Regions from separate parts of the Priestia sp. J2 genome, predicted to be linked through region 3. Evidence: riboswitches for the same ligand, from Rfam matches in the RefSeq annotation. Region 3 holds a riboswitch; each other region holds the start of a gene.
The links. Region 3 has a riboswitch for S-adenosylmethionine ahead of LJY09_RS24765 (methionine ABC transporter ATP-binding protein). Riboswitches for the same ligand answer to the same signal wherever they lie in the genome.
Positions count from the first base shown of each region.

Region 1: linked by a shared signal. The riboswitch ahead of LJY09_RS19570 (hypothetical protein) and the one ahead of LJY09_RS24765 (methionine ABC transporter ATP-binding protein) in region 3 are both predicted to bind S-adenosylmethionine.
Region 2: linked by a shared signal. The riboswitch ahead of LJY09_RS10955 (Na+/H+ antiporter NhaC family protein) and the one ahead of LJY09_RS24765 (methionine ABC transporter ATP-binding protein) in region 3 are both predicted to bind S-adenosylmethionine.

Region 1 covers NZ_CP086208.1:3,766,147-3,776,193, reverse strand. Annotated here, with positions in the region: gene LJY09_RS19595 (DUF6044 family protein) at 1-1,113, shown strand, start outside; gene LJY09_RS19590 (glycosyltransferase family 2 protein) at 1,126-2,115, shown strand; gene LJY09_RS19585 (hypothetical protein) at 2,223-2,663, shown strand; gene LJY09_RS19580 (GNAT family N-acetyltransferase) at 2,745-3,191, shown strand; gene LJY09_RS19575 (hypothetical protein) at 3,204-3,500, opposite strand; SAM riboswitch class I at 3,622-3,723, shown strand; gene LJY09_RS19570 (hypothetical protein) at 3,793-4,131, shown strand; gene LJY09_RS19565 (DUF1540 domain-containing protein) at 4,232-4,390, shown strand; partial or broken gene alaP (alanine permease AlaP) at 4,706-6,109, shown strand; gene LJY09_RS19555 (GNAT family N-acetyltransferase) at 6,350-7,189, shown strand; gene LJY09_RS19550 (GNAT family N-acetyltransferase) at 7,219-7,617, opposite strand; gene LJY09_RS19545 (MocR-like pyridoxine biosynthesis transcription factor PdxR) at 7,730-9,139, shown strand; gene LJY09_RS19540 (hypothetical protein) at 9,162-9,671, shown strand; gene LJY09_RS19535 (poly-gamma-glutamate hydrolase family protein) at 9,723-10,047, opposite strand, start outside.
Region 2 covers NZ_CP086208.1:2,170,191-2,180,237, forward strand. Annotated here, with positions in the region: gene LJY09_RS10920 (ABC-F family ATP-binding cassette domain-containing protein) at 1-1,446, opposite strand, end outside; gene LJY09_RS10925 (spore germination protein) at 1,952-3,529, shown strand; gene LJY09_RS10930 (spore germination protein) at 3,536-4,663, shown strand; gene LJY09_RS10935 (Ger(x)C family spore germination protein) at 4,647-5,858, shown strand; gene LJY09_RS10940 (YtoQ family protein) at 6,021-6,461, opposite strand; gene LJY09_RS10945 (ABC transporter ATP-binding protein) at 6,632-7,543, shown strand; gene LJY09_RS10950 (ABC transporter permease) at 7,536-8,303, shown strand; SAM riboswitch class I at 8,405-8,511, shown strand; gene LJY09_RS10955 (Na+/H+ antiporter NhaC family protein) at 8,597-9,907, shown strand; gene LJY09_RS27635 (hypothetical protein) at 9,947-10,047, opposite strand, start outside.
Region 3 covers NZ_CP086208.1:4,766,702-4,776,748, reverse strand. Annotated here, with positions in the region: gene LJY09_RS24805 (3-hydroxyacyl-CoA dehydrogenase/enoyl-CoA hydratase family protein) at 1-1,315, shown strand, start outside; gene LJY09_RS24800 (acetyl-CoA C-acetyltransferase) at 1,328-2,506, shown strand; gene LJY09_RS24795 (acyl-CoA dehydrogenase family protein) at 2,530-4,314, shown strand; gene LJY09_RS24790 (arsenate reductase family protein) at 4,430-4,786, shown strand; gene gcvH (glycine cleavage system protein GcvH) at 4,922-5,305, shown strand; gene LJY09_RS24780 (YusG family protein) at 5,385-5,630, shown strand; gene LJY09_RS24775 (toprim domain-containing protein) at 5,812-6,162, shown strand; gene LJY09_RS24770 (thioredoxin family protein) at 6,177-6,476, shown strand; SAM riboswitch class I at 6,657-6,764, shown strand; gene LJY09_RS24765 (methionine ABC transporter ATP-binding protein) at 6,896-7,921, shown strand; gene LJY09_RS24760 (methionine ABC transporter permease) at 7,914-8,582, shown strand; gene LJY09_RS24755 (MetQ/NlpA family ABC transporter substrate-binding protein) at 8,600-9,436, shown strand; gene LJY09_RS24750 (carboxymuconolactone decarboxylase family protein) at 9,558-9,923, shown strand.

The sequences.
Region 1 (10,047 bases), 1.0 Mb from region 3:
TTCTTCTTTTTAGCAGCGATGGGGCTGCTATGGCTAAGAGACGTAGTAAAAAAACGAGCGTGGAATATTCCTTTTTTAAGCAGTATTGCAGCGATGACTGCTGTCTTTCTGCTCATTGAATACCGACTTGTTGATTCGCTTTTATTTCCGGAGGCCCCGACGAGTCGAAATGAATTTTTAAGCTCTACTCTAAGCTTTGGACATTCCGTTCGCCTTGCTTTGAAGAACTATACGCTCGGGCATACGCATGTAATGACGCTTCATACTTTTGTCATTTTACCGCTTTCTTTTGTCGTATTGTGGTTTGTTGCTCGAAATCGCAAGGAAAAGCTTGAAAAAACGTTTTTGCAGTTATTTATTCTTAATCTACTACTGTCGATTTGGTATGCGTTTTGGTTTTATAAAGGTTGGGAGCCGCTAAAAGAAAAATATCAGCTTTTTAATACGTTCAACTTTGCTAGATTTCACTTTTTACGCCCGCTCATTATTTATTTGATGTTTGCCGTTGGCGGCTATGTTTTGTGGAAAAGGAGCAAGGCGTGGAAAAAGTTTGTGTGGGTATGTTTGATTTTACAGCTGCTTTTGTTATTTATAGCAAATCCTGAACTTTACTATCGCTACAATCACGAGCCTTCAGTCAAAGAATTTTATGCTGTGCATCAATTTGATGAAATAAGCAGATATATTGGAAAACCTAAATCATCTTATCGCGTAGCGAGCATAGGGCTTCATCCATCAATTGCTCAGTATAACGGCTTTTATACGCTAGATACGTATAACAACTTCTATCCGTTAACATATAAACATGAGTTTCGCAAAATTATTGCCAAAGAGCTTGATAAAAATAAAAAACTAGAAAGCTACTATGATCATTGGGGCAATCGCTGCTATTTGTTTGTTAGCGAGCTAGGGAAAAAATATGATTACCGAAAAGACTCAACGAAAAAAATCCGTCATTTGCAGCTTAATATCAGCCAATTTAAGAAAATGGGCGGTCGCTATATTTTTTCAGCTGTGCCAATTGAAAATGCTGAAAGCGACGGTTTGCACTTTTTAAAAGCATTTAACGATAAACAGTCCGCTTGGAAAGTGTATGTATATGAAGCAAAGTAAGGGGGCAATAACATGAACAGACCTATTTTAACGATCGTGGTTCCATGCTACAACGAAGAAGAAGTATTCACAGAGACGTCTTTTCAATTAACTACTGTAGTAAAAGAACTGATTAATGAACGACTTGTATCAAGTGAAAGCACTATTTTATTTGTAGACGATGGAAGTAAAGACAGCACGTGGTCGCTTATTGAAAAAGAAAGCTGCAGCAATTTGTTTGTAAAAGGGTTAAAGTTAGCGCGAAATGTAGGACATCAAAATGCTTTGCTTGCAGGATTAGAAGTAGCTCATAAGCAATCTGACTGCGTCATTTCCATTGACGCGGATTTGCAAGATGATATCAGCGTCATTCGTACTTTTGTAGAGAAATATTGGCTCGGGTATGAAGTTGTATATGGCGTTCGAGACAGCAGAGAAACCGATACATTTTTCAAACGAACCACGGCAGTAGGGTTTTATCGTTTTATGAACAAGCTAGGAATTCAGCTCATTCAAAATCACGCTGATTTTCGCCTTATGAGCAAACGTGCTCTTGGTGAACTCATGAAATATAAAGAAGGAAACGTCTTTTTGCGGGGCCTTGTACCATTAGTAGGATTTCGCTCCACGGAAGTCACATATGACCGCAAAGAACGGACGGCGGGTGAGTCAAAATATCCGCTAAAGAAAATGCTCGCTTTTGCATTTGACGGGATTACGTCTTTTAGCGTAGCACCTATACGCTTACTGACGCTGCTTGGAGGAGCTTCGTTTCTCTTTAGTATTTTGTTTGGCATTTATGCGCTGATTCAAAAATATTTAGATCATACGCAAATTGGCTGGACGTCTCTTATTTTATCAATTTGGCTTGTAGGCGGCCTGCAGCTAATGGGAATAGGTCTTGTCGGAGAATACATTGGCAAGATTTTCAACGAAGTGAAACAGCGTCCTAAATATGCGATTGAAAGAGATTTATATACAAAACACTCGTTAGACAAACAAAAAGATTTGCTGATGCATTAATTAAGAAGCTTCTCCTGAATGGAGAGGCTTTTTTGTTAAAGTGTTTATCATAATTTTTAAGGTAATAGGAGATGCTACTACTAAAATTTCTAAGGAGATCAAAATCTATGAAAAGACTACTTTATACAGTCAGCACTTTTTGTTTTGTTTGGCTTGCTTTTGCAACCATTCATGTCAGCGCTCTTTCGATTGAGAAACTTCCAATGAAGAAATCATCTGAACAATGGTCGGTCGAACTGACAAAAGCGAGCATGACGGGAGATAATCAGCTAAAGTGGAAAAATAACGTCTATCATACATATGGATTAACCGTTGAAAACATTGGAAAAGACGTAGAGCGTGTGCAGGTCCAAGCTTTTAGGCACGAAGGAAAAAATAAGGCGAAATACAGCTTGTTTTCTCCTATTGAAAGGTCTAACTTAAGCAAAAGCGGTCAGCGTTTTCGCTATGCCAATTTTGCTGTTCCTGGAAAAGCGGCAGGCTTAGACATCATGATTAACTGGACGGATGAACAAGGCAACCATCAAGAACATTTTGAATTTAAATAAAAGTCTTCGCTTAGGCGAAGACTTTTTTTTGCAGGAATTTATCTCTGTATGTGGAAAACGAACACGAAAGGAGAGATTGTGATGATTGCAAAAGCTACTGAAGAAGAAATACAGGAAATTCGGACGAAATCTGCTGATGCGCTGTTTGAAGGAACAACGCATCAGTTTCAACCGTCAACTGAACGCGTAAATGAACTAATTGATAATGCCCTTGAAAAAGGGTGTTATTATTTAGTATCTAGACAAGAAAATAAACTTGCAGGCTGGGTTTTTGTCGGTCCATCTGCCGACTTCTTTTCAAAAGCAGAAATTGGCTTTATCTACGAGTTATATGTTTTACCAGAATACCGCGGGCAAGGTCTAGCCAAGCCGTTAATGCAAAAAGCAATTGATGAATTGTCTATCAAAGGATACCCTGAAATCAGACTCAGCGTTCATGCTGGGAATTTTGCACAGCATGTGTACCGTGAACTTGGATTTGTAGATAAACAAATATCAATGAGCCTACAGGTGGCAAAACGTCCGTAATGTTGGTGAATGTCAGCGAGTCCATAAAACATAAGATGTTATACATGCGATGAGGTTCGGTAATGAAAGTAAAAGCAAATAAGTAGCCCAAACGGTGCTTTTATCCAGTGATTCAACAGCTCCGGCACCTGTATTACCTGAGGAGGGGGGATCTTCAAGCGCGTTCATAACTAAAGCCGCCGCTGCTAAAATAATCCCTCCAATGCTTCCGGTTGTTTTGACAATTGCAACGTGGAAAGTAGATGAAAAAGCAATGCTAAGAAGCAGCAGCAAGCTTCCCAAAAAAGCAGATAACATATATCGTTTCATGTGCTCACCATCCTTTATAAAATCATACCATATTTTACTTCTTTTTTCTTTTTATTGAAAAGCTATTGACGTAACCTATAAAACATATTAGAATAGTCAGAAATAATTTAAAAGCGAAATATTCTTATCTAGAGAGGTGGAGGGACTGGCCCTTTGAAGCCTCAGCAACCACAATCATTGAATGGTGCTAATTCCAGCATAGCCTAGCTCTGACAGATAAGAAGAGGAATCTTTTTCTATGATGAAATCCTCTTCTTAGGAAGAAACATTTCGTATAGAAAAGGTGATGACATTGAAAAATACACAACAGGCGCTAAGCGTTGATGATTATTTAGATCTATACTTGTTAGCAAAAGAACTAAAAGACGAAACGTGGCAGCAGGAAATTTTAGCCGCGCTAAAAACGAAGCAAAATCGTTCATTTGAAGACAAACAATCCGCACTCGTTCAAGAAATATGGGAAGATTTTAAACAGTTAAATGAAGATATTTCTTTTACGTATCGCTTAATTCAAGAAGAGCCAACTAATGAACAGTTTCAAGTTAAATTAAGGAACTTGAGAGAACGGCGGATCACGCTGAGTCGTGAATTATATTTAGCTAAAAAACAGTATGTTGAACACACGCAGTAAAAGGATCCGCTTGATAAACAAGCGGTTTTTTTGCATGTAAATGTTAGAAGCGTTCTATTTCGGGTAGTAAATAGATAAGACAAAAAAAGGAGGGATAACAGTGGCCCAAGGTGTATTATGTGAAGTGAATGAGTGCATGTATTGGAAATCGGGAAATAAATGCAGTGCAGAGTCCATTTACGTTGTGAGTCCTGAAAGTAGTCACCATGTTTCTGAAACGGAAGAACCTGGCTGTAAAACTTTTGAACCCGCGAGATAAATGCTAGTTTTATAAAAAAGCATAAAATGAACGATGCGCTGACGGAGTTGAGTCGGCGTTTTTCTATTTTTTGAAAAATACTATTACTTAGGTGCGATAATAAATACATAGTAAAAAAGCAGTGTCTACGTCTAATTGTGCGTTTAAACAAAATGATACGATAATTTTTTTGTTTTTCGACAAAAGAAAAGCGAGAGAAAGGTGATAGAATACAAATATACAGCCTAGCTGACTTTTAGCATAAATTTATATGAAAGCGCTAACAAAAAGCTGTATTCATCTCGTTTTGACAGATTGGAAAAAGGGGAGACGTTTATGCAGGGGAAAACTCAGGGGAAAGAATTGAAACGCGGGTTAGAAGAAAGACATGTGACGCTGATGTCCTTAGGAGCAGCCATAGGGGTAGGGCTGTTTCTTGGATCTGCATCTGCTATTAAATTAGCAGGGCCGGGAATATTATTGGCGTACGGATTTAGCGGAATGATTATGTTTTTTATTATGAGAGCACTTGGAGAAATGGCGATTCAAAAACCTGTTGCAGGTTCATTCAGCAAGTACGCGCGTGACTATTTAGGGCCCCTTGCTGGTTATCTAACAGGTTGGAACTACTGGTTTTTATGGGTTGTAACATGTATGGCTGAAATTACAGCCGTTGGTATTTATATGGGATATTGGTATCCGGATGTACCAAACTGGATTTGGGCGTTATCGGCGCTTGTCATCATGACAACAGTTAACTTCTTAGCTGTTAAGGCATATGGTGAACTGGAATTTTGGTTTGCACTTATTAAAATTTTAGCGATTGTGTTAATGATTGCCGTTGGATTATTAATGATTGTGTTTGGAATCGGGAACGGCGGCGTTGCGACGGGTATTAAAAACTTATGGGACAACGGCGGGCTGTTCCCGAACGGATTCAAAGGTATTTTACTGTCGCTGCAAATGGTTATGTTTGCATATTTAGGAATTGAAATGATCGGCGTTACCGCGGGAGAAGTGAAAAATCCAGAAAAATCTCTAGCAAGAGCGATTGATTCGGTCTTTTGGCGTATTCTTATTTTCTACGTTGGTGCATTATTTGTCATTATGTCGATTTATCCTTGGCAAGAAATTGGTTCACAGGGAAGCCCGTTTGTATTAACATTTGAAAAAATCGGGATTCCAGCAGCGGCAGGCATTATTAACTTTGTGGTGCTAACAGCAGCTCTTTCTTCTTGTAACAGCGGTATTTTTAGTACAGGCCGTATGCTGTTTAACTTAGCAGAGCACGGAGAAGCTCCAAAAGGATACGGTCAGCTGACAAAAGGCGGCGTACCTGGAAAAGCTGTTTTAGCATCAGCGGGTGCGTTATTAGTCGGAGTAGCGTTAAACTACATTGTGCCTGCCAAAGTATTTACGTGGGTAACAAGCATTGCAACATTCGGTGCGATTTGGACATGGGGAATTATTTTGCTTTCTCAAATTAAGTATCGCAAAACGCTAAAAAAAGGTGAAGAGGCAAAGTTAAAATACAAAATGCCTTTATTTCCGTTAACGTCTTATGTGTCACTTGCGTTCCTAGCGCTGGTGGTTGTTCTTATGGCGTACAATCCAGATACAAGAATTGCAGTTGTTATCTGACCACTATGGTTTATCGGTCTTATTATCGCGTACTACGCAAAAGGATTTCATAAACGAAGTCAAGGTTCAGCTGGGACTGAGCAAAAGCTAGTGAAATAAACGAAAAGACCTCTTTCTTGGAAAGAGGTCTTTTTTCATTAGTTTATGTGCGAATGATTAGTTTTTTTGAAGGGATTATTGATACGTATGAATAATGTAGAAAATATTCTATTTATTCTGTACTATTTAGTTAGAGAATTCATTAATGATTAAATGGTAATTGGAAGTGGATAAGTATGGTAGTTTTACGTTTTTTAACGCCACACAGTGCATCGAAAAGTTGGGAGGAAATAGGCAGAAATGATAGAAAGATTTAGTGAAAAAGACATAAAGGGTTTGCTAGTGCTATCTAAGTTGGAAAAATGGGATTATAGCGAAGCGGATTTACATACGATTTTTTCAACTGGAGACGTATTTGGACATAGAAATGAGAAAGGTGACATTGTATCAAGCGTAGCAGTAGTTTTATATGAAAATCAGTCAGCTTTTATAGGAATGGTAATTGTGAGAAAAGATTATCGAAAACAAGGGTTAGCCGGGCAGCTCATGAAGCACTGTTTGCAAATTCTTTCTCCTGAGGTGAATGCCTACTTAATTGCGACAAAAGAAGGTGAGCACTTATATAAAAAAGCAGGGTTCAAAACCGTGGACTATGTAAGTAAATATATAAGCAGTGAATACATACCAAGAGCATTTAAAGCTTCAGGGTTTTATACACGATTCTTAACGAGAAGGGACTTCAAAGGGGTTTTAAAGCTTGATGAAGCAGCATTTGGAGATAATAGAAAGCTATTTTTAAAAAGTAGAATTCAGCAAGCTGAAAAAGCAGTTGTCTTACAAAACAAACAAAATAAAATGATGGGTTATGGTTTAGCGGTTCGTACCCCGAGCAATATCGTGATTGGTCCCGTAGTTGCTCCACACGCTGAAGCAGCAATGCTAGTCATTGATGAATTAGCGAAGAGTTACAAAGAAAAGCTGAGAATTGACCTGTCTTCTCATGAGGAAACGTTAAAGAAACTTGTGAAAAATCACGGATTTCAGCTTCAAAATGAGCCTCCTGTTATGGCGTATGGCGTCAAGCCCCTATCTGCTAGACAGGGCAATCTTTTTGCTATAGCAGCTCAGGCGTTTGGATAAAAAGAAAGGAGAAGCTCCTTTCTTCGCGTCTATCGAATTCTCCCAATTTTAAACCCATTATCAATCTGATGAAAGCCGACTTTTGGATAGTAGTTCATAGCAGAAGGAGCGGAAAGTAAAATGAGCGCGGCTTCTTCACCGATTTCTGATTGAACGTGCTTGATGAGCTGTGTGCCGATTCCTTGATTTTGATAGTCTTTTACGACAGCTAAATCCGATAAATAGCAGCAGTAGCTAAAATCTGTTAACGCTCTGGCTATGCCAATGAGTTCGCTGTCTTTCCAAGCGGTAACAGTAAGGGAAGCATGATCAAGCATTCTTTGAATCCGATCAAGATCTTGTGCCGGACGTTTAATACCTGAATGTACAAACACTTCAGCAGCTTGTTCGGCACGGATTGAGACGTTGGTTTTGTAAGTAATGGTCATTGTGTCATCTCCTTGATTTATAAGATATAGTCCAGTATATGAAGAATCTGAACTGAGAATAAGTGTCAGAAACAGTAAATTTAATAGGGTCAGTTAGAAAGGAAAGAACATCATGTTAGAGTTAATGCCTTTGCTCGATAAAAGAAAAGCAGATCCCTTATACATGCAGCTTTATACTTACATAAAAAAACAAATTCAAAAAGGCACCATTCCGCCTCATGAAAAACTGCCTTCTAAACGAAAGTTAGCTCTTCATTTAAGCATTAGCCAAAATACGGTTGAAGCGGCTTATGTACAGTTAGAAGCTGAAGGCTATATCGAGATACTAGCCAGGAAAGGAGCATTTGTAAAAGAGATAAAAAATGAAGTCGTGCTTCAAAAACAGCCTCCCGCCTATGTCTCTTTACCGGAAGAAGAAGGGAAATCAACTGTCATTGACTTTAGCCATGGAAAGGTAGACGTAGAAAAATTTCCGTATAACACGTGGAAAAAGCTAACGGTTCAAACTATTTATCATGATGAAAGCCAGCTTTTTTATAGCGGACATCCACAGGGCGAACTGCTTCTTCGTCAAGAAATTGCAGCGTATCTTTATCATTCAAGAGGAGTGCGCTGCACAGCGGAGCAAATTGTGATAGGTGCAGGTACACAGTACCTCATGTGGCTGCTTTCTGTCATTCTAGGAAAAGAAAAGATAATTGGGTTCGAAAACCCAGGCTTTCACCGAACGAGGCACGTTTTTCAAGAACAAGGCATGTCGGTCGTCCCTATTTCTCTTGATAGTTCTGGCTTGAAAGTGAAGGAACTGAAAGAAGGCGGAGCGGATGCGGTGTACATTACGCCGTCTCATCAATTTCCTGTTGGGATGGTCATGCCGATAGCAAGAAGACTTGAACTATTAGAGTGGGCGGCAGAAACGAATGGCTATATCATAGAGGATGACTATGACGGAGAATTTCGCTATAAAGGAAAACCGATTCCGGCCCTTCAAGGATTAGATCAAGACGATCGCGTTATTTATACGGGTACGTTTTCAAAATCGTTGATGCCTTCTCTTCGAATAAGTTATGCCGTGCTGCCACACCGGCTTCTTACAAGTTATATGAAACACTGTGGACTTTTTAAACAGCCTGTTTCAAGGCTTCATCAGCATACGCTTTTTCTGTTTATGAAAGAAGGGCACTGGGAACGTCACTTGAATAAAATGAGAACAGCATACCGTAAAAAACAAGCGCTGCTGCTAGATTGTTTGACTACTATTATGGGAGAACGTGTAGATGTTATTGGAGAACATTCTGGCTTGCATATTCTTCTTAAGGTAAAAAACGGAATGAGTGAACAGAAACTAATTGAAGCAGCTGCCAAACAAGGGGTAACGATTTATCCAACATCTATTTATTATCATAGTGCGGGTGAAAACAACACGCCCTATGTATTGCTTGGATTTGCAGGACTGTCTGATGGAGAAATAAAAACAGGTGTAAACCTGCTGTTTAAAGCTTGGTTTGAACAGAAGGATTGAGAGGTATGCTGGGGGGATTTCTATGAAAGTAAAGCGGAAATTGTTTGGTTTATGGACAGGAGAGCTTACGGCAGCTTTACTGTTTGCTGCGCTGTGGATAGGGTACTTAAATGAGTTTTCTCATCTGGCTTTTTATTTAACAACGTTTTCAAGTGTGTATGCTTTTATTATACTTGAGTTTATCCTGTTTCAAGGAAGCTTGTACTGGTTTATGAAATGGAGGCGAGTGAGCCGAAAAGAAGATTCTCATTTGCCCTCCAGCTACATTCAGTTGTTTCTGCTTTTTAAAAAAATGAATAAAATTCTTCTTACGTTAGGTTTAGGTGTACTCATTTACCACTATATGCAGTTAGGGGTTAAGGGACTTGCTTTTTTTCTAGGCCTTTACGCGTTTGCTTGGATTGAATATATTAACTACTATGTGATTAGACTTTCTTATCAAAGTCCAAGTGAAATCAAAGAATTTTTTGGGCAAAAAGGCTTTAAACGATCTATTTTAGCGAGAGAAATAGATAAAAACCAGCGCGTTTGATTACACAGACTGCGCTGGTTTTTTTGTCTGGAAATCGAGAATTTTTGAAAATTAGTGGATCTGTAGGTAAAGGAAAGTTTGATAGGAAGAGGATGCTTCTTGTAAGGAAGATACGAATGTATAAAAAAGAGGTGTTACATTCATGCGGTTGTTTCTTGACCAGTCATGGTTTGCGAAAAATGATTTTCTTAGTTCGGCTGTGAGTTCAAGCTGCACGCCGGCTTTTAACAGGTTATCGTTCACAATATTTTGTTCGCTTGTTCCCGCTATGTTAGAAGGAGCGTCACGGACGGTAAAGCCGTTTTTGCGCAGTGATTGCTTCATCAGCTCTTTATAAAGCTGATTTTTTCCACCTATATACATGATAGGCTGACTG
Region 2 (10,047 bases), 2.5 Mb from region 3:
AAGTCCATTATTTAGTGCTGTGATTGATTCTAAGTCAAGGTGATTCGTAGGGTCGTCTAGTAAAAGAACGTTTGAACCGCTTAGCATCATTTTAGAAAGCATACAGCGAACTTTTTCTCCTCCGGAAAGAACGTTGGCTTTTTTCAACACTTCTTCACCAGAGAATAGCATTCTACCTAAGAAACCGCGTAAGAAGCTTTCGCTTTGATCATTAGGTGAATACTGACGCAGCCAGTCTACTAAGTTTAAATCTCCGTTTTCAAAGTACTCGGAGTTGTCTTTTGGGAAAAAGGCTTGAGACGTTGTGACACCCCATTTGTACGTACCGCTGTCTGCTTCCATTTCACCCATTAAAATCTTCATTAATGTTGAATTTGCAAGTTCGTTTCGGCCTACAAGAGCAATCTTGTCATCTTTATTCATAATAAAGCTTACGTTATCAAGTACTTTTACGCCGTCAATTGTTTTTGTTAAACCTTCAACGCGAAGTACGTCATTTCCAATCTCACGTTCCGGCGTGAAGTTCACGTATGGGTAACGACGAGAAGAAGGACGGATGTCATCTAATGAAATTTTATCAAGCAATTTTTTACGAGACGTTGCTTGTTTTGATTTCGATGCATTTGCGCTAAAGCGAGCGATAAAGGCTTGAAGCTCTTTAATTTTTTCTTCTTTTTTCTTGTTTGCATCTGACGCCATTTTTTGTGCTAATTGACTTGATTCATACCAGAAATCATAGTTACCAACGTAGACTTGGATTTTACTGAAGTCAAGGTCAGCAATGTGCGTACATACTTTGTTTAAGAAGTGACGGTCATGTGATACAACAATGACTGTGTTTTCAAAGTTAATTAAGAATTCTTCTAACCATTGAATTGCTTGGATATCCAAGTTATTCGTAGGCTCATCTAGAAGTAATACATCAGGTTTTCCGAATAAAGCTTGTGCAAGAAGCACTTTTACTTTTTCACTACCCGTTAGTTCAGCCATTTTTTTTGCGTGAAGATCTTCAGAAATACCTAATCCTTTTAAAAGAATAGCCGCTTCTGATTCTGCTTCCCAACCGTTTAATTCAGCAAATTCACCTTCAAGCTCAGCTGCTTTCATTCCGTCTTCATCTGTGAAGTCTGCTTTCATATAAATAGCATCTTTTTCTTGCATTACTTCATAAAGGCGAGCGTGCCCCATAATAACGGTTTTCATAACTTCTTGATCTTCATATTCGAAGTGGTTCTGTTTTAAGACAGCAAGGCGTTCGCCAGGGCCCATATGTACATCACCAGTCTGAGATTCAATTTCACCAGATAAAATTTTTAAAAACGTTGATTTTCCAGCACCGTTTGCGCCGATTAATCCATAGCAGTTACCAGGCGTGAATTTAATATTCACATCTTCAAATAACTTTCGGTCGCCAAATCGTAAACTTACATTACTAACTGTAATCATGTATGAGCAGTCCTCCAAATTCAATATCTATAAAATTATACCATTCTTTTGAGATAAGAGCGATATGAATACAATATTTCAAACATAAAGTGTAACCGACACTTTAAGCACTCGTCAACCATTTAAGGGATTTTTTGAGCGGTAACGCTTGATTATTCTAGCATTCACCAAAACTTTGAGCAGCAAACTAGTATATCTAAGCCTTCAGTAAGCAGCTCTTTTTCATTTTTAAGATGGATGTTGTATTCCTTTGTATAAGAAACAAAAAGAAGAATAATACTACCTGGTAAATAAAAGAATTTCTATGAAGTAAACACTGATATTTTACGGATGCTTATTTCTAAAATTGCTTTGATATGGACATAAATAGGGTGATGATTATGTGGAAATTAGTTGTTTCCTATCTTCCAGAAGGGCCAGTTTTTATACAAGCAGTTCTGGTTTTTTTCATCCCGTATATAATCTACAAATTATTAAGCGGGATTCGTAATTCAGAGGAAGAGTGATGAAAGTGAAAAAATGGAGATCAACAATAAAAAAAATAGGAAACCATGCGAATGAAAAGGAAAACAAACAGGAATTTACATCTCAAAATTCATCTAATCATGTTACGGATCATTTAGCTTTAACTCTAAAAGCAGTTAAAAATGAAATTGGTCATAACTCCGACGTTCATTTTCGGGAGTTTATTATAGGACGTACAGGCATTCAGGCAGCTATTATTTTTGTAGAGGGGCTATCAGATAAAGATCTTATTGAAAAACATATTTTGTCATCATTGATGGCTGATTTTTCAAAAGAATACCAACAAGATCAGCTTTACGTAAAGGAAAGCCTTTCAAAACAGTTTATTAAAAGCCAAGTATTATCAATCAGTGATGTAGAAGAGGTTCATTTCATTAAAGAAGTAACATCAAAAGTCTTAACAGGATCTACGGCTCTTTTAATTGACGGAATATCACCTGCCTTAATTCTTGGTACAAGCAAAGTGAAAACAAGGACGATTGAAGAGCCCGTATCAGAAGCATTAGTGAGAGGGCCGAGAGTAGGCTTCACTGAATCTTTAAGTGATAATACTTCTTTATTAAGAGGAAGCGGAGACATTGAAAATTTGTCGCTGGTGAAATTTCAAGTAGGAAAGCGTTCCAAAAAAGACTTAGTTGTTGCTTACATAAAGGGAATTGTTGATCCAGAACTAGTTGAAGAAGTAGAAAAACGAATTAAAAAAATTGATCTTGATAATGTACCGGAGTCAGGATATGTGGAACAACTCATTGAAGATAATTACCTTAGCCTATTTCCTCAGGTGCAGAATACGGAGCGTCCTGATCGTGTAATTGCTGCTTTGATGGAAGGGAGAGTAGCCATCTTATTAGACGGGACGCCTTTTGCTTTGATTGCCCCCGTTACGTTTAGCATGATGCTACAGTCGCCGGAAGATTATTATGAAAGGTGGATTCCCGGTACATTTATTCGTTTTCTTCGTTATATTGCAGTAGTTCTTTCCCTTTTTACACCGGCTTTGTATATTGCTTTTATTTCGTTCCACCCAGGGATGATTCCGACTAAATTGGCTATTTCCATTATAGGAACAAAGTCTGGAGTGCCGTTTCCAGCCCTTATAGAAGCCTTATTCATGGAAATAGCTATCGAAATCTTGAGAGAAGCTGGACTCAGATTACCAAAACCAATTGGTCCAGCAATGGGAATTGTCGGTGGATTAATTATTGGAGAAGCTGCTGTGCAGGCAGGGATTGTTAGCCCTATTTTAGTGATTATTGTGGCGTTAACTGCCATTTCATCGTTTGCTATTCCGCAATATAGCGTCGGGATTTCATTGCGTATTCTTCGCTTCATAGCTATGCTATGTGCTGCCATACTTGGATTATACGGCGTCGTTTTATTTTTCCTTTTTATGACCAGTCATTTGGTGAAACTAAAAAGTTTTGGCGTATCTTACATGAGTCCAGCGGTACCCTATCGTTTAAGTGAATGGAAAGACTTGATGGTCCGTATGCCTCTTATGATGATGAAAAGACGTCCAAAGATGATGCACACCAAAGATTCTCTACGAAAAGGATAGCAGCTTATGATAAAAGGAAGTGAATCAGAGGTAATGATAAATTCAAAAGATCGTATTACGACGCCACAAACAGCTATTATTGTCATCAATTTTATACTTGGAACTGGTATTCTGACGTTGCCTCGAACAGCTGCGGAACAAGTGAAAACACCAGATGTGTGGTTAACTGTTATTCTAGGAGGAATAGTCACCATGATAGCAGCGATAATCATGGTGAAGTTAAGCCGGAAATTCCCTGGAAAGACGTTTTATCAATACAGTAAAGAAATTACAGGGAAATGGTTGAGTAAGTTAATTAGCTTACTTATGATAGGTTATTTTTTACTGCTTGGTGGTTTTCACGCCCGTTCATTGGCAGAAGTAACCGGATATCTCTTGCTGGAAGGAACGCCGACGTGGGCTATTATTATGCCATTTATGTGGATAAGCCTCTATTTAATTAGAGGGGGCATTAATCCGATCGCTCGACTGTTTGAAATTATATTCCCTATTACCGTTATTCTTTTTTTACTGGTAGCTTTTATGAGTATGAAAATATTTGAAATAGATAATCTGCGCCCCGTACTTGGATCAGGAGTCCTTCCTGGACTAAAAGGGGTAAAAACAACTGCTCTTGCATTCACCGGTCCTGAAATCATGTTAATCATTTTAGCTTTTATGAAAGAACCGCACAAAGCAGGAAAAGCTGTGCTAGTTGGAATTACTATTCCTATATTTATTTATGTGATTACTGTTGTAATGGTGATTGGAGCGTTATCGATTGATGGAGTAGTAATAAGAACATGGCCAACGCTTGATTTAATAAGGAGTTTTGAGCTGACAGGCTTGATTTTTGAACGATTTGATTCCTTGCTGCTAGTTGTATGGATCATGCAGATGTTTGCTTCTTTTACTATTAACCATTACGCCGCTTCATTAGGACTGTCTCAGCTTTTCCAAAAAAACATTCATCCATTTATGTATGGTTTGCTTCCGGTCATATATCTTATTTCCATGATTCCTAAAAATATTAATGATGTATTTAAATTGGGAGATATGATTGGCAATATCGCCTTAGTTTTATTTGGCTTTTTGCCGCTGCTTCTTCTCATTATTTCAAAAGTAAAGGGAGTAAAATATGAAACAAACCTTTAACCATTTCCAGTACCTATTGGTTTTGTTTTCTGTTTTTTTGCTCTTTCCTCTGGCAGGCTGCTGGAGCAGTCATGAAATTGAAGAGCAAAGTTTTGGAGTGGGTGTGGCCTATGATAAAGGTAAGGAGTCCATAGCTGAAAAAGAATTTGATGAACAAGGAGAAGGGTATACTAAAAAGAACCTGATTACGTCAACTTATCAACTTATCACTCCTCAAGTCGCAAGTTCAACCACTAAACAAGGAGGACCGCAGCAGAAATCTTACGTAAATATTTCGGAAACAGGAGATTCTCCTTTTCAAATGCTTCGTGAATTATCTTTAAGAAGTGACACTCCTTTAACTAGTCCTCATATGAAAGTAATGGTTATCAGTGAGGCCCTTGCACGAGCGTATAGTTTAGAGCAATTAGTGGACCAAACTCTTCGGGACAATGATTTTAGACCTAGTTGCCTTGTGTTTATTAGTAAAGGAAGAGCTAGCGACACGTTAGAATCAAAAACAGCAGGAGAGATCCCAGCTTTTCACCTGTATGGAATGATAGACAATACGTATCGAACAACGCGGGTTTTACCGCCCATGCCGCTTATTAAATTAGCAAGCAAGATTCAAACTGGATCTAGTTTTCTGTTGCAAAATGTATTATCAGCAAATGGAGAAATCAAATTTGCGGGTGCTGGTATAATTAAAGGGGAAACAAGCAAAATGATTGGTTTTTTGAATGAAGAAGAACTAGATGGTTTGGCTTGGATTACAGGGGAAGGGAAAGGCGGGCTAGTAAAAAGCTTTGATAAAAAGACCGGTCAGCTGATTGTATATGAAATAGAGTCTATGAAAAGTCACATTCAACCCCATGTTAAAGGAGATAATATCTCTTTTGATGTACACATTGAATCAGTGGGAAGGCTATCTGAAAGTTGGATGACCTCAGGGAGCTCTTTTAATAATCAATTTTTACAGAATGCGCAAAAAACTTCAGAAAAAAAAGTAAAGTACCTGGTAAGAAACGTACTAGAAAAAATGCAAACAAAATATAAAGTTGATGTTGCAGGTTTCGGAAATCAATTGAGAATTAAGCAGCCTAAAACATGGATGAGGGTCAAAGGAAATTGGGATCAAACATTTAGTGAAGTGCCAATTAACTATGATGTGAAGTTAACGATTAAAGATTATGGAGCATCCGGATCAAAAAAGTAAGCACCTGACTGTAACTTTGCTTATCGTTATGTCAAAAATGAAAAAAACCTAAAAAAATAATAATCTCGGAACTTCCCACGAAATACTCATCGTATGCTTCGTACAGAGCCTTCAACAAACAACAAATAAGAGCTGCCGGTTTTCGACAGCTCTTATTTGTTGTTATTCAAAAATATAAGCTAATGCTTGAAGAGCTTGTTCTGGCGTTTCGACTACAACTTGCGCTTTGTTTGACAGTTCTTTAAGCGGGTGGTGCAGTTTTTCAGGGCGAACCAAAATTAGCGGTTTATCTAATGCGATGGCTGTCGCCGCATCCATTGCGCTGTTCCACTGCTTGTATTTTTCACCAAATAAAGCAATGACCACATCAGATTTTTTAAGGAGCACCTGTGTGCGTAAATTATTAATTTGAGAAGCAGCTTCATCTTTTAAGACAGCATTAGGCTGTTTTCCTAAAATTTCTTCTCCAATGTTGTCGGAGCGGTCATGGTCTGTCATGGGACCGACAAAGGTAAGGGGAAGGTTTAATTGTTCCGCTTGGTTTTTAATTTCGTCTCGCCAGTTATCATGAATTTGCCCGGCAAGGTATACGGTTAAGTTCATTATGTAGAAGTCCTCCTCTAACTAAAGTTTGTTTTATTTTATCAAATGTAAGCGGATAATACGAATGATTTGAATGGGCTACTTTTCCAAAAATAAGGTTATAGTAGACAAATAGTTAAAAAAGAGAAACAATAGAAAGCGTATTGCTAATTAAAGAAAGGATGTACCTGATGACAGAAACAGTGCTACAAGTAGATCATGTTAGTAAAGTAATTGGGAAGAAAACCATTTTGCATGATGTATCCTTATCGGTTGAGCGCGGTGAGATTTTCGGATTGCTTGGTCCGAACGGCTCTGGAAAAACAACGCTAATTCGTACCGTAGTAGGACTCATTAAAGAAACAAAGGGAACAATTACCGTCAATGGGTTTCCTTTAAAAGAACAGTTTACTTCAGCTATGAAATCAATTGGAGCGATTATTGAAAACCCTGAGTTTTATGATTATCTGACGGGCTATCAAAATTTAAAACACTTTGCGAATATGCATGAAGGGGTCACATCAGAACGCTTGGATGAAGTGATTGCTTTAGTAAAGCTTGAAAACAGCATTCATGCAAAAGTGAAGACGTATTCCCTTGGGATGAGACAGCGTTTAGGAGTAGCTCAAGCCATTTTACATAAGCCTGCATTGCTTTTACTAGACGAACCAACAAATGGTCTAGACCCAGCGGGAATGAGAGAATTTCGTACATATTTACAAACGCTTTGCAGGGAAGAAGGAATTTCAATCTTAATCGCGAGCCACTTATTAAAAGAGGTAGAAGCATTATGTGACCGCGTTGGCATTATTCAAGACGGTGAGTTAAAAGCCATTCAAGATCTATCTCCAAATCGTCAAGACCAAGGAATGTACGTAGAATTTGAGGTGTCTGACGCGCAAAAAGCAGCGGATCTTTTATCACAAGAATTTGAAGTAACGATGAGATCACATATTATCGACGTGGCGATTGTAAAAGAACAAATTCCAGCTGTAAATAGAAAATTAGTGGACAGCGATATTTTAGTCTACCGAATCACTCCTGTGTATGAGACGCTTGAAGATTCGTTTATGTCCGTTACGGAGGGAGAGCACCATGCTTAAGTTAATTCAAAATGAACATATGAAATGGTTTTACAAAAGAAGTACAAAAGTCACGTTTATTACAATCGGCATCTTAACTCTTTGTATGGCTCTTTTAATGAAGAAAGTAGCAAACAGCGCAGGAACGGAAGACAACATATTGAATTTCCTGTCATTTAGTGCAGGCATGCTGATCCTCGTTCAATTTTTCGCGCTTGCTGTTGGAGGATCAATGGTTGCAAAAGAGTTTGAAGCGGGTACCATTAAGCTTCTTTTAATTCGCCCTGCTAGACGTTCAACGATTTTAACGTCCAAGTACATAACGCTCGTTTTAATTAGCTTGTATTACTTGCTGAGCTATTTGCTTTTTTCGTTTGTATGGGGAGCATTGTTCTTTGGATTTGCCAGTCTAGAAGGAGATGCGCAGCTGCTTAAAAACATTACGCTTACGTATGACAGCGCGTATATGGAAACGTTTATGATGATGACGTTCGCATTCATGCTGTCGTCTTTATTTAGAAACAGCGCGCTTGCTTCAAGTCTAGCTATTGTCGTAAGTATTGGGGCGAAAGCAGTAACTGGGATAGTATCACAGTTTGGTCTATGGTGGGGGAAATTTTTACTGTTCGCCAACACAAACTTTGTGCAGTATATGGACGGAATGAAGACGATGTTTGACGGAATGACAATTCCATTTTCAATCTTCATCTTAGTTGCACACTTTGTCTTCTTTATGGGGGTAGCATGGGTGGCGTTTTTAAAACGTGACGTAGCTAATTGATGTGAGAATTTTCACACTATATATTTTTCTAAAATAGCATTTGACAATTAAATAAAAAGAGATTACAGTAGTGAAAGACTATTTTTAAAACAACTACAAACTTCTTATCAAGAGAGACGGAGGGACTGGCCCTACGATGTCTCGGCAACTGGCTGTACGCAGTGCGGTGCCAAATCCAGCAGACGATGTTTCGTTTGGAAGATGAGAAGGGTAATCTTATGATACAAATAAGAGACCTCTTCTTATCAATAAGAAGAGGTCTTTTTTTATTACGTAAACAAGAGGTGTTAAGAATGGAACAACAAAAAGGAAACGGCTGGGCGCTGTTACCGCTGGGCGTCTTTTTAGTCCTGTTTGTCGGATCAGGAATTATAACGGGAGATTTTTATAAGCTGCCTGTATTAGTAGCTATTATCATTGCAGCCATTGTGGCGCTGGCTATGAACCGCAAAGATTCACTTAATGTAAAAGTGGAACGCTTTGCTAAAGGAGCAGGGCATCCTGATATCATTATTATGGTACTTATTTTTATTTTAGCAGGTGCTTTTTCAGAAGTCGCTAAAGGCATGGGAGCTGTTGATTCAACGGTAAACTTAGCTCTGTCTGCGCTTCCGCAAAGCTTAGTGGTAGTCGGAATCTTTGTTATTGGCGCATTCATTTCAATTTCGATGGGAACGTCAATGGGAACGATCGCTGCGTTAGGGCCTATCGCTGTAGGAATCAGTGAGCAGGCGCATGTATCCATTACATTGGCAATTGCTGCTGTTGTTGGTGGTGCAATGTTTGGAGATAATTTATCCGTAATCTCTGATACGACCATTGCGGCAGTTCGTACTCAAAAAACAAATATGTCAGATAAATTAAAAGTAAACTTTTTTATTGTCCTTCCTGCAGCGATTGTTACAGTGATTTTATTACTTGTAATGACGCTAGGCAATACGTCATCAGTAGAAATTAAAGATTTTAGCTGGTTTAAAATCTTGCCTTATGTCGGCGTACTCGTTGCTGCCATATTTGGTGCAAACGTATTAAGCATTTTAACCGGAGGAATTGTATTAGCCGGCGTGATTGGATTAGCTGACGGAAGCTACACGCTTTCTTCTCTTGCTAAAACTGTGACAGAAGGTATTGGCGGAATGTCGGAATTAATTATTTTATCTCTGTTAATTGGCGGAATGGTTGAACTCATTCGCTATAACGGCGGTATTCAGTTCTTATTGAACCTATTAACACGACGTATTCAAACAAAAAAAGGCGGAGAATTCAGCATCGCTGGATTAGTAAGTTTAACCAATTTAGCCACGGCTAATAACACGATTTCAATTATTACAGCAGGTCCGTTAGCGAAAGAAATCTCTGATAAGTATTCAATTGATAATCGTAAATCAGCCAGTCTGCTCGACTTGTTTTCATGCAGCGTTCAAGGGCTTATCCCTTACGGTGCACAAATGCTTCTAGCAGCAGGATTTGCTAAAGTTTCACCAATTGAGATTATTCCATTTACATTCTATCCAATGTTAACAGCGGTTTGCGGTATCATTGCGATTGTAATTGGCTTTCCTCGTTTAAATAAAAAATCAAAATCATCTAAAGAAGCTGCGTAATATCAAACCCTTAAAAAGAACATTCTTTTTAAGGGTTTTTTACTGTTTGAAAAAATCAGTCGGCTTTTTTTCATCTAGCTCCTTCCAAAGTGTCTCATTTTGTTTAAGTGCATAAGCCGCTCCTCCGATTTCAATTCCGC
Region 3 (10,047 bases):
ACAGCTTCTTTGGAACATTATCAGCCCTGTTCTTGTGTATGCAGCACAGTTGAAAAATGAAATCGCCGACGATATCGTCGCCATTGATCAAGCTATGAAGTGGGGATTTGGCTGGAAAATGGGTCCTTTTGAGACGTGGGATGCAATTGGTTTAGAAAAATCAATTGAGAAGATGGAGCAGTCTGGCTTAGCCATCCCGCAGTGGGTAAAACAAATGCAGGAAAATGGATTTACAAGCTTTTATAAAGAAATGGAAGGTCAAGCGCTTTACTACGAAGAGGATGAGTATAAAGCAGTAAAAGAAAATAAAAAGGTGATCCACCTGTCATCTTTACGCTCTCAAAATAATGTCATTTTAGAAAACAGCGGAGCGAGCTTAATTGATTTAGGAGATGATGTGGCATGCCTGCAGTTTACTTCTCCTAACAATGCGATTGGGCTAGATATTATCAGCTTATTGAATCAGTCTCTTGAAGAAGTGAACAAGAATTATAAGGGGCTGGTCATAGGAAACCAAGGAAAAAATTTCTGCGTTGGCGCTAACTTAGCTATGATTTTGATGGAAGCACAAGATGACAATTATTTTGAAGTTGAGCTTGTCATTAAACAATTTCAACAGGCAATGATGAAGGTGAAATATAACGAAAAGCCGGTTGTTGCAGCTCCATTTGCGATGACTCTTGGAGGCGGAGCAGAAATTTGCTTACCGTCAGCTAAAATCCAAGCTTCTGCTGAAACTTACATGGGCCTTGTAGAAGTAGGAGTCGGGTTAATTCCTGGCGGAGGAGGTAACAAGGAGCTTTATATCAAACAGCTAAATGGTTTACCGAACGGTGTAACGCTCGATCTTCAGCAAATTGCCAATAAAACATTTGAAACAATTGCTACTGCAAAAGTATCTACTTCTGCTGCAGAAGCTAGGCAGCTAAACTTTTTAAACCGCCATGATGCTATCAGTGTAAACGGAGATCACTTGCTGAATGATGCAAAGAACTCAGTCCTTGCTTTACACGACACGGGCTATAAACCGCCTGTAAAAACTAAAGTTCCTGTCGTTGGAGAAACAGGATATGCAACGTTGCTGCTAGGAGCTCAATCCATGAAATATTCAGGATATATATCAGAACATGATTACAAAATTGCTAGTAAGTTAGCATTTGTATTAGCTGGAGGACGCGTAGCGTTTGGTTCCAAAGTGGATGAAGAGTATTTGCTTGATTTAGAGAGAGAAGCATTTTTAAGCCTTGTTGGAGAAGCGAAGTCTCAAGAACGTATGCAGCACATGTTAGTTAAAGGAAAGCCACTGCGCAATTAAGGGGGAGAAAAAATGAGAGAAGCAGTTATTGTAGCAGGTGCTAGGACACCGGTCGGAAAAGCAAAAAAAGGTTCATTGGCAAGTGTTAGACCTGATGATTTGGGAGCTATTGCGGTTAAAGAAACTCTTCGCCGAGCAGGCGGATACGAAGGACCGATTGATGATTTAATTATTGGTTGTGCGATGCCTGAGGCAGAACAAGGTTTGAATATGGCTCGAAATATTGGCGCTCTTGCAGGTTTGCCTTATACGGTGCCAGCAATAACGATTAATCGTTATTGTTCATCAGGTTTGCAAAGTATTGCCTACGGTGCAGAACGAATTATGCTAGGGCAAGCCAAAGCAGTGTTAGCTGGAGGAGCAGAATCAATGAGTTTTGTTCCGATGTTTGGAAACGTAGCGCGTCCGAATGTTCAGCTGGTTGAAAATGCGCCGGAGTATTATATGGGCATGGGACATACAGCAGAACAAGTGGCGATGAAATACGGCATTTCACGTGAAGACCAGGATGCATTTGCCGTACGCAGCCATCAAAAAGCAGCAAAAGCACTTCAAGAAGGGAGGTTTAACGACGAAATTGTTCCCGTGGAAGTGACGCTTCGGAAAATCGATGAAAACAATAAGCTACGTGAACAAAAGCTGATGTTCTCTCAAGATGAAGGAGTTCGTCCTGGCACAACTGCGGACGTATTAGGGAAACTTCGTCCAGCCTTTTCGGTTAAAGGATCCGTCACAGCTGGAAACTCTTCGCAGACAAGTGACGGAGCTGCATCCGTTTTTCTAATGGATAAAGAACAAGCTGAAGCAGAAGGCTTAAAGCCTTTGCTTAAGTTTCGCTCATTTGCAGTTGGAGGAGTTCCGCCTGAAGTAATGGGGATTGGCCCGGTAGCTGCCATCCCTAAAGCTCTTAAACTAGCAGGGCTGGAGCTTTCTGATATCGGATTGTTTGAATTAAATGAAGCATTTGCTTCTCAAGCACTTGGCGTTATTCGTGAATTAAATATTAATGAAGATAAAGTAAATGTAAACGGAGGCGCTATTGCCTTAGGTCATCCATTAGGCTGTACTGGAGCTAAGCTGACTCTCAGCTTAATGCACGAAATGCAGCGTCGAAATGAGCAGTTTGGAATTGTCACCATGTGTATTGGTGGAGGAATGGGAGCTGCTGGTGTATTTGAATTGTTAGCATAATCATTTCAAAGGGGGATATGAACATGTCAAATAAAACAAAACAAATGATTAAAGGTGGAAGTTTTTTAATTGAAGAAGGTGATGCAAGCCGCGTCTACACGCCGGAGGATTATACATCTGAGCAAAAGATGATTGCCAAGACGACAGATGAATTTGTAGAAAATGAAGTCCTTCCGCAAGTGGAATATTTAGAAAAGCATGAATTTGACCGTTCTGTAAAGCTATTAAAACAAGCTGGTGAATTAGGCTTGCTTGGTGCAGATGTACCGGAAGAATACGGTGGGCTTGGTTTAGATAAGATTACCTCGGCTTTAATTGCTGAAAAAATGTCTCGAGCAGGCGGATTTTCCATCACTCATGGTGCTCATGTAGGAATTGGGTCATTGCCAATCGTCTTATTTGGAACAGAAGAGCAAAAACAAGCATATTTACCTGCTTTAGCGGTAGGGGAAAAAATAGCGGCTTATGCGCTGACTGAACCGGGTTCTGGTTCGGATGCTCTTGGGGCTCGAACAACAGCTCGCCTTAACGCAGAAGGTACACACTATGTGTTAAATGGAGAAAAGCAGTGGATTACGAATGCTGGATTTGCTGATGTATTCGTGGTGTACGCAAAAATTGACGGCGATAAATTTTCTGCTTTTATCGTTGAGCGCGAATTTCCAGGCGTTTCGGTTGGCCCGGAAGAGAAGAAAATGGGAATCAAAAGCTCATCAACCAGAACGTTGATTCTTGAAGATGCGCTTGTTCCAAAAGAAAACGTGCTAGGTGAAATTGGAAAAGGCCATGTGATTGCCTTTAACATTTTAAATATTGGGCGCTATAAGCTTGGAGTTGGAGCAGTTGGAGCAGGGAAACGTGCGTTAGAAATTACGTCTCAATACGTTAACCAGCGTCAGCAGTTTAAAACGCCAATTGCTAAATTCTCATTAACACAAGAAAAGTTAGCCACAATGGCTTCTAAATTGTATGCAACTGAAAGCTCCGTATATCGTACGGTAGGACTTTTTGAAGACCATATGGGCCAGCTTTCAGAAGAACAGCAAAAAGACGGAAAACAAATTGCTGCTTCCATTGCTGAATATGCTATCGAATGTTCATTAAATAAAGTGTTTGCCACGGAAGCTCTTGACTACATTGTAGATGAAGGCGTGCAGCTTCATGGAGGCTACGGTTTTATGAGCGAGTATGAAATTGAGCGTCTGTATCGCGATTCTCGCATTAATCGTATTTTTGAGGGAACAAATGAGATTAACCGTCTTTTAGTACCAGGCACATATTTACGCAAAGCGTTAAAAGGAGAGCTTCCACTGCTTCAAAAAGCACAAACGCTTCAAGAAGAATTGATGATGCTTATGCCGCAGGAAGTAGGAAATGAGCCGTTAGATCAAGAAAAAATGCTTGTGCAAAACGGGAAGAAAATTGCGCTCTTGCTTTTGGGATTAGCTGCACAAAAGTATGGCAAAGAATTAGAAAAAGAGCAAGAAATTCTCGTTAATATTTCTGATATGATTAGTAACGTATATGCAATGGAATCCACTGTTTTACGTACTGAAAAAGCCATTTCCAAAACAGGGGTAGATCAAAACAGCTTAAAATTAAAATACACGCAAGTATTCTGCCAAGAAGCATTTAATCGAATCGAAGCAGATGCAAAAGAAACGTTAATTGGCGTTGAACAAGGTGATACGCTTAGAGTCATGCTTTCGTCTCTTCGCAAATTAACTCGCTATACACCAATCAATGTAATTAGCGTAAAGCGCGAGGTTGCAAAAACGCTTCTAGAAGTAGAGAAGTTCACAGTTTAAGGAAAAAGGAGCTCGTTTTGCGAGCTCCTTTTTGTTTAAGAAGCCTCTATCTAGGTAAATGATAAAGGATGTGTTAAAATACGAAAAAAGCTTAAAATAAAGGGTGGTTGACGAAATGTCATTATTTTTTTATTCATATCCAAAGTGCGGTACGTGCCGAAAAGCAAAGAAGTGGCTCGATGATAACGGAGTAGCGTATGAAGAAATTCATATTGTAGAAAATCCGCCAACAAAAGAGCAGCTGCAAGCTTACTATCAGAACAGCGGCCTAGAATTAAAAAAATTCTTTAATACAAGCGGTAAAAAATATCGCGAGTTAGGTCTTAAAGATAAAGTAAGCAGTGCGAGTGAAGACGAACTTCTGTCTATTCTTGCGTCAGATGGCATGTTAATTAAGCGTCCGCTGCTAACAGATGGACAAAAAGTAACGCTTGGTTTCAAAGAAGAGCAGTTTGAGGGCGTGTGGAAGTAAGTTTTCAAATAGAAAATTTTTACCTTTTACGTTACACTGTTAATAGGAAGTTATTTTAGGTTGTAGAAAGTGTTCTCCACGTTGAAGGCGCTTTTTATATAAACAAATTACGATACATATTTTGGAGGGATTAAGATGAGTACACCAAAAGATTTGCGTTATTCTGAAGAGCATGAATGGGTAAAAACAGAAGGAGACGTTGTCCGCGTAGGTATTACACATTTCGCTCAAGCTGAGCTTGGAGACATCGTATTCGTTGAACTGCCAGAAGTAGGAGCAACAGTAGAAGCTGACGAGCCGTTTGGTAGCGTTGAATCAGTAAAAACAGTTTCTGAGCTTTACGCACCAATTAGCGGTGAAGTTGTAGCAGTAAACGACAACTTAGGCGATAGTCCTGAACTTGTTAATGAATCTCCATACGAAGAGGCATGGATGATTACAATCAAACCATCTGATGCTTCTCAAGTAGACAAGCTGATGACAGCAGAGCAATACGAAGAAATGACAAACGAAGGATAATATTCCTCCATAAATTGTCTTTATGAAAAGTTTTTGACTGGACACTCTATTAGTAAACAAGCTAAAGGAGTGTCTTTTTATGTTTGAAAAACAAAAAATGGATGTTACAGATCGCGTTACAGCTAAATTTCATGACGGCGGTATGAAATTATACGTTGATAAGCAGCCAATTGGTGAAGTTAGCTACGGAACAAGCGGCAATGAATACCGCTTTGAAGAAGGATATTCGCAAGAAAATAATAAGTTCTATCAATACGCGGACGTACAAAAACAAGGTGAAACGCAAAAATATACAGACTGCGATGAAGAAGCAGGATGGTGCTAAACAGTGGCAACTGCCGCTGTTTTTCTTGTTTTATAGAGATAATATGGCCTAAACTGCCTTTTAAAAGAGTTCTTTCTTGCAAATTTCTTTTAAAAAACAGGTGAACTGTGATACATTAACGAATATTGTATAGCATAAAGAAATGATGTTACTATACAACTGACGATTATGGGTGATGAAAATGGGGCTAATTGAAATTGAAAAAGTAATTATTGTCGAAGGAAAGTCAGATAAAAAGCGTATTCAAGATATCATTCGAGAACCAATTGAAATTATTTGTACAAACGGTACGATTAGTTTATCAAAGCTGGATGAAATTATTGACTGTACGTTTAACAAAGAGGTATACATACTCGTTGACTCTGATGATTCAGGGAATAAGCTGAGAAAACAATTTAAACGAGAGCTTCCGGAAGCAGAGCATCTATATATTGATAAAATGTACCGAGAAGTTGCTGCCGCCCCTAGACATCACATAGCAACAGTATTGCTAAGTGCCAATATCGATGTTAATGCAGAATTTTTAACATAAAAGGAATGAGCAACATGCAAGAATGGAGCGAAAAACAGCTGGATGATCAGTTAAAAGAAGGAGAAAGAGCCTTTATCTTTTTCCATACGCCTTTTTGCGGGACATGTCAGCTGGCAAAAAAAATGTTAACCGTGGCAGAAGCGATGCTGCCGGATGTAACCATCGGAATGAGTAATTTAAATTATATGCCTTCAAAAGCAGAATTATTTTCTATTGAAAGCGTACCTTGTTTGATTGAAGTGGAAAATGGTGAAATGGTAAAAAAACTCTACGCGTTTCATTCCATCGAGCACGTACTCGAGGAGCTTCGATAATCAAACGTTTGTTTAAAATGAAGAAGTGGAAAGAGAGCGAACCGTTGGGGTTGTTGAATTCTTGGGATATTATACCAAGAACAAAATCTGTTGACAGCCTATCTGACACATGCTAAAATCACACTCATGAATGTTCATAAATGAATGAATATTTCCCAAAAACAAAATAATTGTTGCGAACTCTTATCAAGAGAGGTGGAGGGACTGAGCCCTGTGAAACCCGGCAACCGTCAGACTAACTGAAATGGTGCCAATTCCTGCAAAGCTATGCGCTTTGAAAGATGAGAGAAAGGATTAAATATCGAGCCTTTCTGTCATGCGCAGAGAGGCTTTTTTAATGGGGAAAATTGTTTTACGGCTTTTTCATCCTATAGGGCAACCTAACATAATTAAGTTTTTATTAAAGAAGGTGAAGAAATATGATTACATTAACAGACGTTACAAAAATTTATCAGGCCAAAAGCGGTCAAGTAACAGCTGTTGATAATGTGAATCTAACCGTTAACCAAGGAGAAATTTACGGAATTATTGGTTATAGCGGAGCGGGGAAAAGTTCTTTGATTCGCTTGCTAAACGGATTAGAAACACCAACGACAGGAACGGTCGAAGTAGCAGGTAATGATATTGGAAAAATTAAAGGCGGAAAACTCAGAAAAGCTAGACAAGAAATTAGTATGGTATTTCAGCACTTTAATATCTTGTGGTCGCGTACGGTACGAGAAAATATTGCCTTTCCGTTAGAAATAGCAGGGATTTCAAAAGAAAAAAGAATGAAACGAGTAGACGAACTTATCAAGCTAGTCGGGCTTGAAGGGCGTGAAGATGCTTATCCATCACAGCTTAGCGGCGGACAAAAGCAGCGTGTTGGGATTGCTCGAGCGCTAGCGAACAATCCAAAAGTATTGCTTTGTGATGAAGCAACATCAGCGCTTGATCCTCAAACGACAGATTCTATTTTAGATCTGTTAGTAGATATTAATGAGAAGCTAGGGTTGACCATTGTATTGATTACTCATGAAATGCACGTCATTCGTAAAATTTGTCATCGAGTAGCCGTTATGGAAAATGGGGCAGTAGTAGAAGAAGGACAAGTGCTAGAAGTATTCAGAAAACCTAAGCAGCCGATTACAAAACGATTCGTTCAACAGATTTCTGAACCAGAGGAAACGTTTGAAACGATTGAACAAGTAAATGAGCTGTATCCAAGCGGGCAAATTATTCAGCTGACGTTTGTTGGCGGAAAAGCAGAGCAACCGCTCATTACAACGATTTTAAAACAGTTTGATGTAACGATTAATATTTTGCAAGGAAAGATTTCTCATACACAAACAGGTTCATACGGGACGCTGTTCGTTCATTTAGACGGAGAATTAACAGAAGTTGAAAAAGTCATTGCATACATTCATGAGCAGCAGGTAGAAGTGGAGGTAATGACAAATGCTTGAGAAACTATTTCCAAACGTTATTTTAGATGATTTTATTCAAGCGACAAATGAAACACTATATATGACGGCTATTTCAGTTGTAGCCACATTTGTTCTAGGTATTTTATTGGGCTTGCTTTTATTTTTAACGTCCAAAGGACAGCTTTGGCAAAACAAACCTTTATATGCCATTGTGTCGGCGGTTGTAAATATCTTTCGTTCCATTCCATTCATTATTTTAATTGTGTTACTGATTCCATTTACCAAAGCATTGGTAGGAAGTATTTTAGGCGCTAATGCAGCGTTACCGGCTTTAATTGTTGGAGCAGCACCATTTTATGCGCGTCTTGTAGAAATTGGTCTGCGTGAAATTGATAAAGGTGTTATTGAAGCTGCTAAATCAATGGGAGCCACAACAAGCACTATTATCTTTAAAGTGCTGTTACCTGAATCGCTGCCAGCTTTGATTTCCGGTTTGACAGTAACAACCATTGCGTTAGTCGGCTATACGGCAATGGCGGGTGTGATTGGAGCTGGAGGTCTTGGAAACCTTGCATATTTAGAAGGATTCCAGCGCAGTCATAATGACGTAACGCTAGCTGCTACGATCTTAATTTTGATTATTGTATTTATTATCCAACTTATTGGAGATGCGATTACTGCAAAAATTGATAAAAGATAAAGGGAGGACTATTTATTATGAAGAAATGGCTTTCAGCTTTAGCATTAACATCTGCGCTAGTAGTAGGATTAGCTGCGTGTGGATCTAACAATGGATCAAAAGATGAAAAGAAAATTGTCGTGGGTGCATCTAATACGCCTCATGCTGAAATTTTGGAACAAGCAAAACCGATTTTAGAAAAACAAGGAATTGACTTAGAGATTAAAAAATTCCAAGATTACATCTTACCGAACACAGCTCTTGCAAACAATGAAATTGATGCAAACTATTTCCAGCACGTTCCTTATATGAATTCAGTGCTAAAAGATCATAAAGGTGAAAAAGGGTATGATTTTGTAAGTGCCGGTGCCATTCATATTGAACCAATTGGTATCTACTCTAAAAAATACAAAAGCTTAAAAGATCTTCCGAAAAACGGCACAGTTATTATGCGTGATGCAGTAGCAGAGCAAGGACGTATTTTATCGATTTTTGAAAAAGCTGGCGTGATCAAATTAAAACCAGGCGTAAAGAAAACAGACGCACAAATTAAAGATATTGTAGAAAACTCTAAGAATTTAAAATTTAAAGCCGATGTTGAAGGCGGATTGTTACCTCAAATGTACAAAAACAATGAAGGTGACGCTGTTGTTATCAATGCTAACTATGCTATCGATGCTGGTTTAGATCCAGTAAAAGATCCAATCGCAGTGGAAAGCAAAGAAAATAACCCATATGCAAACATCATTACGGTTCACAAAGGTGACGAAAATAAAGATACAGTGAAAGCTTTAGTAAAAGTTCTTCACTCTAAAGAAATTCAAGACTACATTAAAGAAAAATACAAAGGCGGAGTATTGCCGGTAAATAAATAATAGAAGAAAAGCGCTTGCCCACTCTGGGCAAGTGCTTTTTTGTATGCATCAAAACGAATAACTCTTATTTTTCTCACGCATACTAACCGTGAAAACTTTACTGATGATGGGAGCTGACGTTATGCAGCAAGAAGCACGTCATTCAACTGAGCAAGCACTTCATGATTATAAAATGGGTGTTGGGAAATTTAGCGAAAAATTGCCGGAAGTAACAAAAACGTTTAATGCGTTTACTGAAGCATGTTTTGGAGAAGGTTCTCTTTCTAAAAAAGAAAAGCAGTTAATCGCGCTAGGAATCAGCGTAGTAGCTCAAGACGAGTACTGTATGATTTATCATACAAAAGGCTGCATTGATCAAGGTGCAACTGAGCAAGAAATTTTAGAAGCATGCGGAGTATCAGCGGCATTTGGCGGAGGCGCAGCGATGAGTCAGTCCGTTACGCTTGTCCAAGAGTGTGTTTCAGAACTGACTAGCCACACGCACTAAGTAAATAAAGCGGGTAAAAAGCTTGTCTTAGAAGGCTCTATCGAGTCTTTTAAGGCAACTTTTTTATGAGTGGATTTAGTCTTAAAAAACGTACATAATGGTTTAAAACCTTTTGGGTCAAAAG